Regions from separate parts of the Heyndrickxia sporothermodurans genome, predicted to be linked through region 1. Evidence: riboswitches for the same ligand, from Rfam matches in the RefSeq annotation. Region 1 holds a riboswitch; the other holds the start of a gene.
The links. A riboswitch is a leader RNA that binds a small molecule or an ion and turns the genes downstream of it on or off. The one in region 1 is predicted to bind S-adenosylmethionine.
Positions count from the first base shown of each region.

Region 2: it holds a riboswitch for S-adenosylmethionine, as region 1 does, so the genes downstream of both, B5V89_RS19415 (cyclase family protein) here and B5V89_RS19075 (acetoacetate--CoA ligase) in region 1, are expected to answer to the same signal.

Region 1 covers NZ_NAZB01000078.1:42,683-47,030, forward strand. The annotation lists gene B5V89_RS19070 (thiolase family protein) at 1-274, opposite strand, end outside; gene B5V89_RS19075 (acetoacetate--CoA ligase) at 274-2,238, opposite strand; SAM riboswitch class I at 2,382-2,486, opposite strand; gene B5V89_RS19080 (DinB family protein) at 2,659-3,132, opposite strand; gene B5V89_RS19085 (ArsR/SmtB family transcription factor) at 3,201-3,887, shown strand; partial or broken gene B5V89_RS19090 (NADPH-dependent FMN reductase) at 4,118-4,348, opposite strand, start outside.
Region 2 covers NZ_NAZB01000085.1:7,121-11,468, forward strand. The annotation lists gene nrdE (class 1b ribonucleoside-diphosphate reductase subunit alpha) at 1-351, shown strand, start outside; gene nrdF (class 1b ribonucleoside-diphosphate reductase subunit beta) at 369-1,325, shown strand; gene B5V89_RS19410 (dUTP diphosphatase) at 1,391-1,828, shown strand; SAM riboswitch class I at 2,539-2,640, shown strand; gene B5V89_RS19415 (cyclase family protein) at 2,729-3,481, shown strand; gene B5V89_RS19420 (5-methyltetrahydropteroyltriglutamate--homocysteine S-methyltransferase) at 3,519-4,348, shown strand, end outside.

The sequences.
Region 1 (4,348 bases):
CAGCGGTTGCTCCTCCAAGATCGACCACATTTGAAACTTTCGGTTCAAGACCAAGATACTCCGCTACTGTTGCAGGTACATGTTGTGGAGTTTCACCCACTTGTGGACCGACTAAAAGACCATCAATCCCCTCTTTATCTAGCCCAGCATCTTGGACCGCTAATCGAACCGACTCTGCAATTAATCCTAAAGTCGTTGCTCCATCTGTATAACGAACCGGAGTAAGTTCCGCAATACCGATGATGGCGCAATTTGGAACACGTCGCTTGATCATCATACGAAGCTCCTTTCTAATAAGGAAATATACTCTAGAAGACTATTTGGATTATGAAGGGATCCCTTGTTTTTCACCTGCTGTCCTAACACCGTTGAACGTGCAGCGCCTTCCACTTTCTTACCGTTAATTGTATAAGGAACCTCATTTACACTGTAAATACGACGAGGTACATGCCGTGGAGAAGCTTTTTTACGAACATTGTTACGAATAACATCAGCTAAATCACTATCTAATTCTCTATCCTTCAAAACCACGCACAATACTATTTCTTCATCTCCCGCATTTGGTAAACCAAACACCAATGAATCTTCTATTTCCGGAATTTGCTCCAGAACACGGTAAATTTCAGCAGTACCTATACGTACACCGCCAGGATTAAGAGTTGTATCGGCGCGCCCGTAAATAATGATTGATTGTTCATTAGTTTGTTCTGCTAAATCTCCGTGCGTCCAAATTCCAGGACGTTTAGTAAAATAGGATGAATAATACCGTTCGTCACCGTCCTCTCCCCAAAACGTAAGTGGCATGCTTGGAAACGGCTTCGTGCACACTAAGTCACCTTTTTGATGAAGAACCGATACATCCTTTTCATCGAACACATCGACTGCCATACCCAGTGCTTTACAAGTAATCTCCCCTCGGCGTACAGGATGTACCGGAGATCCCATTACGAAACAGCCAATAATTTCGGTTCCACCGGAAATCGATGCTAGTAAAATGTCTTTTTTAATATAATCATAGACCCAATCATATTGTTCGGCTGAAAGTGGTGCACCGCAAGAAATAACACTACGAAGCTGCGACAAATTATGCTCCTGACCAACCGAATAACCGGCTTTTTGCAAAGTTTCCAAATACTTTGGACTCGTACCAAAATGTGTGACGCCAACTTTTTCAGCAATCTCCCATAGAACTCCAATATTGTCCTTAGGTAATGGTGATCCGTCATAAAGGAGAATTACGGCACCGCTCGCAAGTCCCGAAATTAACCAGGGATACATCATCCATGCGGTATTTGTATACCAAAACAAAATATCGCCATGCTTTATATCACAATGCAACTGATGTTCTTTCACGTGTTGAATTAAAGTACCGCCAACCGAGTGGACAATCGCTTTTGGAAGCCCTGTCGTTCCCGACGTATAGAGTATGTATAAAGGGTGATTAAAAGGAACTCTCGTATATTCTGGAATGAACGGGCCGCTTTTACACAGTTCATTCCAATTTAATACATGCTTTGACTGGTTCTTTAATAAATCATCGCCTTCAGTTAACGTTACTATGGCTGACACCTCGTCAAGGACCTCGGAAATCGCACGGATATTATCACGGATATCAAAATGTTTACCGTTATATTGATACTCCAAAACTGTAATCAATACCTTTGGTTGAACTTGGCCAAGCCGATCAATAATACCTTGAGAGCCAAAATCTGGGGAACACGAAGTCCATACCGCTCCTAATGAGGCAGTTGCCAATAAAGCTACTAATGATTCGATTCCGTTTGTCACAATTCCAGCAACACGATCTCCACTTCTTACACCTAAATTCCGTAAACCTTCTTGCGCTTTCGCCACCTTGCTACGTAATTCTCGTAGTGAAAAATGTGAAGTAGTACCATCCTCTCCAGCAACAATTACAGCTATTTCTTCTTCCTCTCCCATCAAAACATTTTCTGCAAAATTCAATTGGGCCCCCGGGAACCATTGGGCTCCTAATATTCCATCAACGGTGGGTGGAATGAATACCTTCTTCCCCTTTTCTCCGATGATTTTTGCAAAGTCCCAAACGCCAGACCAGAACTCTTCCGGATGAGCTATTGACCAACGATGTAGGCGCTCATAGGGAAAGAGAGGAAATCCAACCTGCTCTGAAAATCCTTTCAAGTTAGACTGTGAAATCCAATTTTCGTTTGGCTGCCATAAAATGTTAGGATCTAATACATTGTTTTGTTTTTTCATCATTTATCCCTCCACTAAACTAATCAAATATAACTTATAATATTGGTTTACTTGGATTAACGAATGAAGACGACTATTGTCCTTCTCTTCATCCAAAATATTTAAATAAAAAACCCCTCATCACAATAAGAAGAGGGGTCCTCATCTTATCTTTCAGATACATACGTATCTGCAGGAATTAGCACCGTTCCATATAGGGGGTTGCTGGACGTCATTGGGCCTGGTCCCTCAGTCGCTCTTGATAAGAATATATTTAATTGGTTTAAATTTCTTAATAAATTGAATTTTATAATCAATCAATCTGATTGTCAATTATTTTTTTACTCTTAGGCTGTGTGAAAACACTTACATTCATGTGGCTGTTAGAAATATTTTTATTATTCATGATCGTGATACTGGTTAAAGTCCTGTATCCCAGTTCTAATCCCATATTAACGGTCTTTCCAAACCGATCATACGTAAATATTGTAAAAATTGTCCGGCATGAACTCCATCATGATAGGCAATTCGCAGAAGCATGTCCCCTAAGTATCGCTGATAGCCTACATCACTGCGATCGATAAGTCTATTTTTTAATTCATCGGTTGAAAGAGATTGAACATATGAAATGAAATTGTCAAAGTAGGGTTTCGATAGTTCAATTTCTTTTTCTATTGATATAATCGGTTCCTCATCAAATGAAGCTGGTGCCTCCTCTTTAATTGAACCATTTTTCTCTAACATTAAATGATAATAATAGCTAGATGTCCAAACGTGACGGATCATTTCTCCAAAAGACATTGCATCTTTATCCGGTTGCCATTCAATCCAGCTATCAGGCAATGACCTCCATAATTTAATGGAACGACGACGTGTTTCTTGCAAATTTAAAATACTTAACTCAATCGAATTCATTCAAATTCCTCCCGTAAATTCTTTACTAGATTATTGTAGTATAAAAACATTTAGGGTATCATCGAAATATGAATGTATATCCGAATATTTCATATATTGCAAAACTCATAGCCGAACCAACGCGTGCCATCATTTTAGATCGTTTAATGGATGGGAGAGCACTGCCAGCCAGTGAACTAGCTTATATGGCGAAAGTATCCCATTCAACAATTAGCTCCCACCTTGCAAAGCTTGTTGAAGGAAATCTACTAGTAATGGAGCAGCACGGAAGACATCGTTACTACCGGCTAGCCAATGAGGAAGTCGCCGAGGTCATTGAAAAATTAGGAACGATCGCACCGCAAGCTGAAATTCGCACATTACGACAATCAAGTCAAATGAAACAAGTCCGTCATGGTCGAACTTGCTACGACCATTTAGCTGGAGAACTTGGTGTAAAAGTGACTCAATCTTTGCTTGATAAAAAAATCATCATTTTAGACAAGGAGGCATTTGTTGTTACTGAACAAGGGAAAAACTGGTTTCTTCAATTAAGAATTAATATTGAAGAGGCTACGATTAAAAGGAGGATTTTTGCTAAACCATGCCTTGATTGGAGTGAAAGACGCTATCATATGTCAGGCTGGTTAGGTGCCGCGATTGCTACTCATTTTTTTACACAAAAATGGATCATAAAAGCTGAGTCGATCCGTGCGGTTCACCTTACACCAAAGGGAAAACAAGCATTGCAACAGTATTTTGGAATTGAAATGTAGGTTACAGCAATTGCATTAAAATGCATACAAATGCTGGAAAAGAACGATCGATTTCTTTAAAGAAAGTTATCATAATACTAGAATATAATTAGAAAGATTGACCATTCATTGATCAATCTTTCCAATTCCTGTATATAAAGATTTATCAATTTTTTCGCTAAATACCCCGAATTACAATATACGATTAAAGTAAGTAAGCTCCCGGGTCTAAGTTACATTTAGACAACTTATCAAAAATCATATTGAGCATCTCTATCTTCTTGCACATTTTTATAAGTTTCTGTTAATAAAACCGTATCCTCAACTAAACGTTCAAGGCGAAAGAGTATATCATCATTGACAATTTTTTCCGGTGAAAATCCTTTTCCTCGATGAAGACATAAGTTTGGACAATCTGAGCTTTCATATACGCTAAGATTGGCTTTAATTGTAGTTCTACCATTAAATAATGCTTTGCTGAT
Region 2 (4,348 bases), on a different contig from region 1:
AAGCGTGGAAAAGTGTATTATCCAGCACCATATTTAACGACTGAAACACTTCCTTACTATGAATCTGCCTATGATATCGATCAACGAAAAATAATTGATACGTATGCAACAGCACAAAAACATGTCGATCAAGGTTTAAGTATGACGCTGTTTATGAGATCTGAATTACCAGCTGGGATGTATGAATGGAAAAATAACAGTGAATATCCTACGAAGAAAACAACAAGAGATTTGAATATCTTGAGAAATTATGCGTGGAAAAAAGGCATTAAATCAGTTTATTACATCAGGACGTATACGGATGATGGAACTGAAGTAGGTGCGAACTATTGTGAATCTTGCAGTATTTAAGGGGGGAAAGACTTTAGATGGAATGGAATTATTATGATGCAATAAATTGGAATAATATTGAAGATATTATGGATAAAATGACCTATGAGAAATTGACAGAACAATTTTGGCTTTCGACACGTATGCCTGTGTCTAAAGATAAATCTGATTGGACGAAGCTTCCTGATCCTGAGAAACGTTTAGTAGAAAAGGTATTTGGCGGGCTAACGATGCTCGATACACTCCAATCGGAGAATGGCATTGATGCATTGCGGAAAGATGCAAAAACACAGCATGAAATCGCGGTACTTAATAATATTCAATTTATGGAATCCGAGCATGCGCGAAGCTATTCATCGATTTTCAGCACACTCAATACAAAAAAGGAAATTGAAGATATTTTTAGATGGGCGAGAGAAGATGATTTTCTTCAAACGAAAGCGCGTATCATTGATGAAATATATCAGAGCGGTACTCCGTTAGAGAAGAAAGTAGCCAGTGTCTTTTTAGAATCATTTTTATTTTATTCCGGATTTTACACACCATTATATTATTTAGGTAGAGCAAAATTAATCAACGTAGCAGAAGTCATCAAGCTAATTATCAGAGATGAATCGGCACATGGGGCCTATATTGGATATAAGTTTAAAATTGGTTTCGAGCAATTGACAGATTCGGAAAAAGAAGCGATGAAATCATGGACATACTCTTTGCTTTATAAATTGTATGAAAATGAAGTGAAGTACACAGAGTCCTTATATGACGAAGTGGGCTGGACGGAAGATGTCAAAGTTTTCCTTCGTTATAATGCCAATAAAGCATTAATGAATCTTGGTTTAGCACCACTATTCCCTGATACAGCAGATGATGTGAATCCGATTGTTATTAATGGATTATCTACCGGAACAACGAATCACGATTTCTTCTCAACAGTGGGAAATGGCTATTTACTGTCAGTTGTTGAGGATATGAAAGAATCAGATTATGACTATTAAACAGCTTAGCGATGGGGGCTTTTTGGGCAACCCATCGCTATTCTTTAGAAGTAGAGGAGAAAAACATGTCAACACAACAAATTAAGATTAAATATTTTGATGAAAAATTAATAAGAATCGATAAAATTGTCCAAGGTGACTGGTTAGATTTACGTGCAGCCAAAACTATCGAATTAAAAAAAGATGAATTCAAATTAATTCCACTCGGCGTTGCGATGGAGCTGCCCGAAGGATATGAAGCACATGTCGTACCTCGTTCAAGTACGTTCAAGAATTTTGGAATCATCCAAACGAATTCCATGGGAGTCATTGACGAATCTTATAAAGGTGACCAAGATCAATGGTTTTTCCCCGCATATGCACTAAGAGATACCGTAATTGAAATGAACGACCGCATTTGTCAGTTCAGAATTATGAAGAAAATGCCGACGGTAGAATTAGTTGAAGTCGAATCGCTTGGAAATGAAAACCGCGGTGGACATGGTTCTACTGGAACAAAATAATACATTTATCGAGGATGTTACATATTTTAATGACTAATATGTAATGTCCTTTTTTTATTTTAATTTTGAAAACCATGTACCTCAAAAACGCTGTATGAAGTACTTCATCTTTTAATTTTGAAAACCATGTACCTCAAAAACGCTGTATGAAGTACTTCTTGTTTTAATTTTGAAAACCATGTACCTCATAAATGCTGTATGAAGTACTTCTTGTTTTAATTTTGAAAACCATGTACCTCAAAAACGCTGTATGAATCACTTTTTCTTTTAATTTTGAAAAACATTGTACCTCATAAATGCAGTATGAAGTACTTCTTGTTTTAATTTTGAAAACCATGTACCTCATAAACGCAGTATGAAGCACTTCTTGTTTTAATTTTGAAAAACATGTACCTCATAAATGCAGTATGAAGTACTTCTTGTTTTAATTTTGAAAACCATGTACCTCATAAACGCTGTATGAAGTACTTCTTACTTTAATTTTGTTGATCAAGTTCCTCTTAAACATTATTGAAAACTCTACGACAAAACAAAACAGCCATAAAACCAGTAATCATACGGGTTCAAGGCTGTTTTTCCTCGTTTACAGCTAGCTTATTCTATTTAAATGTTAATCTTTCTAGGCATGCTATCTCAAATATTTTATCCATTCATGTTGACAAATTCCTCTCTAAACTGTATAGTAAACCCATAACTTAATATTTCGAATTTTCTTATCCAGAGAGGTGGAGGGACTGGCCCTTTGAAGCCTCGGCAGCGGACTTTTTTAAGTACTGTGCCAATTCCAGTAGCGTAAGGCTAGAAGATAAGAAGAGCAGGTAATGTATTCGTTTATACACCCCTCTTCTGTTTTCTAGAAGAGGGGTTTTTAATTTTAAAAATTATAAATGAGGTGATTTTATGTCAACGGTAAAAACAGACAATGAGCTTTTGAAGGCATTTGAGGTACTGCAAAAGAAGGAATGGGTTGATCTCACACATACTTTTGGCCCGAATTCCCCACATTTCTCAGCTTTTGACGATGCGGAGTTCACAACACTTTTCACCCATGATGACGGCTTTTTTGCACAAAGTTTCCAGTTCCCAGGTCAATATGGAACACATATCGATGCCCCGATACATTTCGTTCGCAATAAACGTTACTTAGAGGAGTTGGAGTTAAAGGAACTCGTTCTGCCTCTTATCGTAATTGATAAATCGAAGGAAGCGGAAGAAAATAATGACTATATATTATCAGTTGATGATGTCCTAAAGTTTGAAGAAGAGCATGGAAAAATTGAAGCAGGTACATTTGTAGCTTTACGTACTGACTGGGGAAAGCGTTGGCCAGATAAGGAGGCATTTGAGAATAAAGATGAAGAGGGAAATAGTCACACACCGGGATGGGGACTAGAAGCCTTAAAATTCTTATTTGAAGAAAGACAGATTAAAGCTGTTGGTCATGAAACATTTGATACAGATGCTGCTGTTGATTTCCACAAAAATGGTTCCCTTGTTGGTGAATACTATGTGCTTGAGCAAGATACATTTCAAGTAGAATTGTTGACGAACCTAGATAAGTTACCAGCCAAAGGAGCGGTTATTTTCAATATTAGTCCAAAGCCTGAAAAGGCAACAGGTTTTCCAGTCCGTTCATTTGCTATTTTGCCATAATGATAGATAAAAAAATACTTAAGGGAGAGAGAGTAAAATGACAAAAACATTAATTAAAGCTCCATTTAGAGCAGACCATGTGGGAAGTTTATTACGACCAGCAAGAATTCATAACGCCAGGAAGGATTTCCAAGAAGGGAATATTACAGCACAGGAACTCCATGAAATTGAAACTGACGAGATTAAAAAAGTTGTTGATAAACAAATTGAAGTCGGTCTGAAGGCAGTCACAGATGGAGAATTCCGTCGAAGATTTTGGCATACAGATTTTCTAGAGCATTTAAATGGTGTAGAAGGCTACATCCCAGAGCATGGCTTTAAATTTAAAGGGGAGGAAACCGAACGATACGATGTTCGGGTAGTTGGCAAAATCTCATTTAACCCACATCATCCACATATAAAAGACTTTATAGAATTTAACGAAATAGTTGGCGACCGTGCCATTGCAAAGCAAACGATCCCAAGTCCCAATCAATTATTTAATGCTGGTATTCGTAACTTAGAAGTTTATCCGGACATTGAAGAATATGCAAATGATATTATTCAAGCATATCGTGAGGCAATCAACGCCTTTTATGATGCCGGCTGCCGTTATCTTCAACTAGATGATGTCTACATTGCCGGTCTTAATGCTCCGGAAATCCCATTTAATGATAGCGGCTATTCTCGTGAAGAATTAATCGAATTGGCCTTACGCGTTGCAAATGGCGTACTCGAAGATAAACCGGAAGATCTAATAGTAACGACACATCTTTGCCGTGGTAACTACCGATCGAAATGGGCTTTTGAAGGAAGTTATGCAAAAATCGCGCCAACCTTATTTGCCAAGGAAAAAGTCAACGGATTTTTCTTAGAATATGATGACGA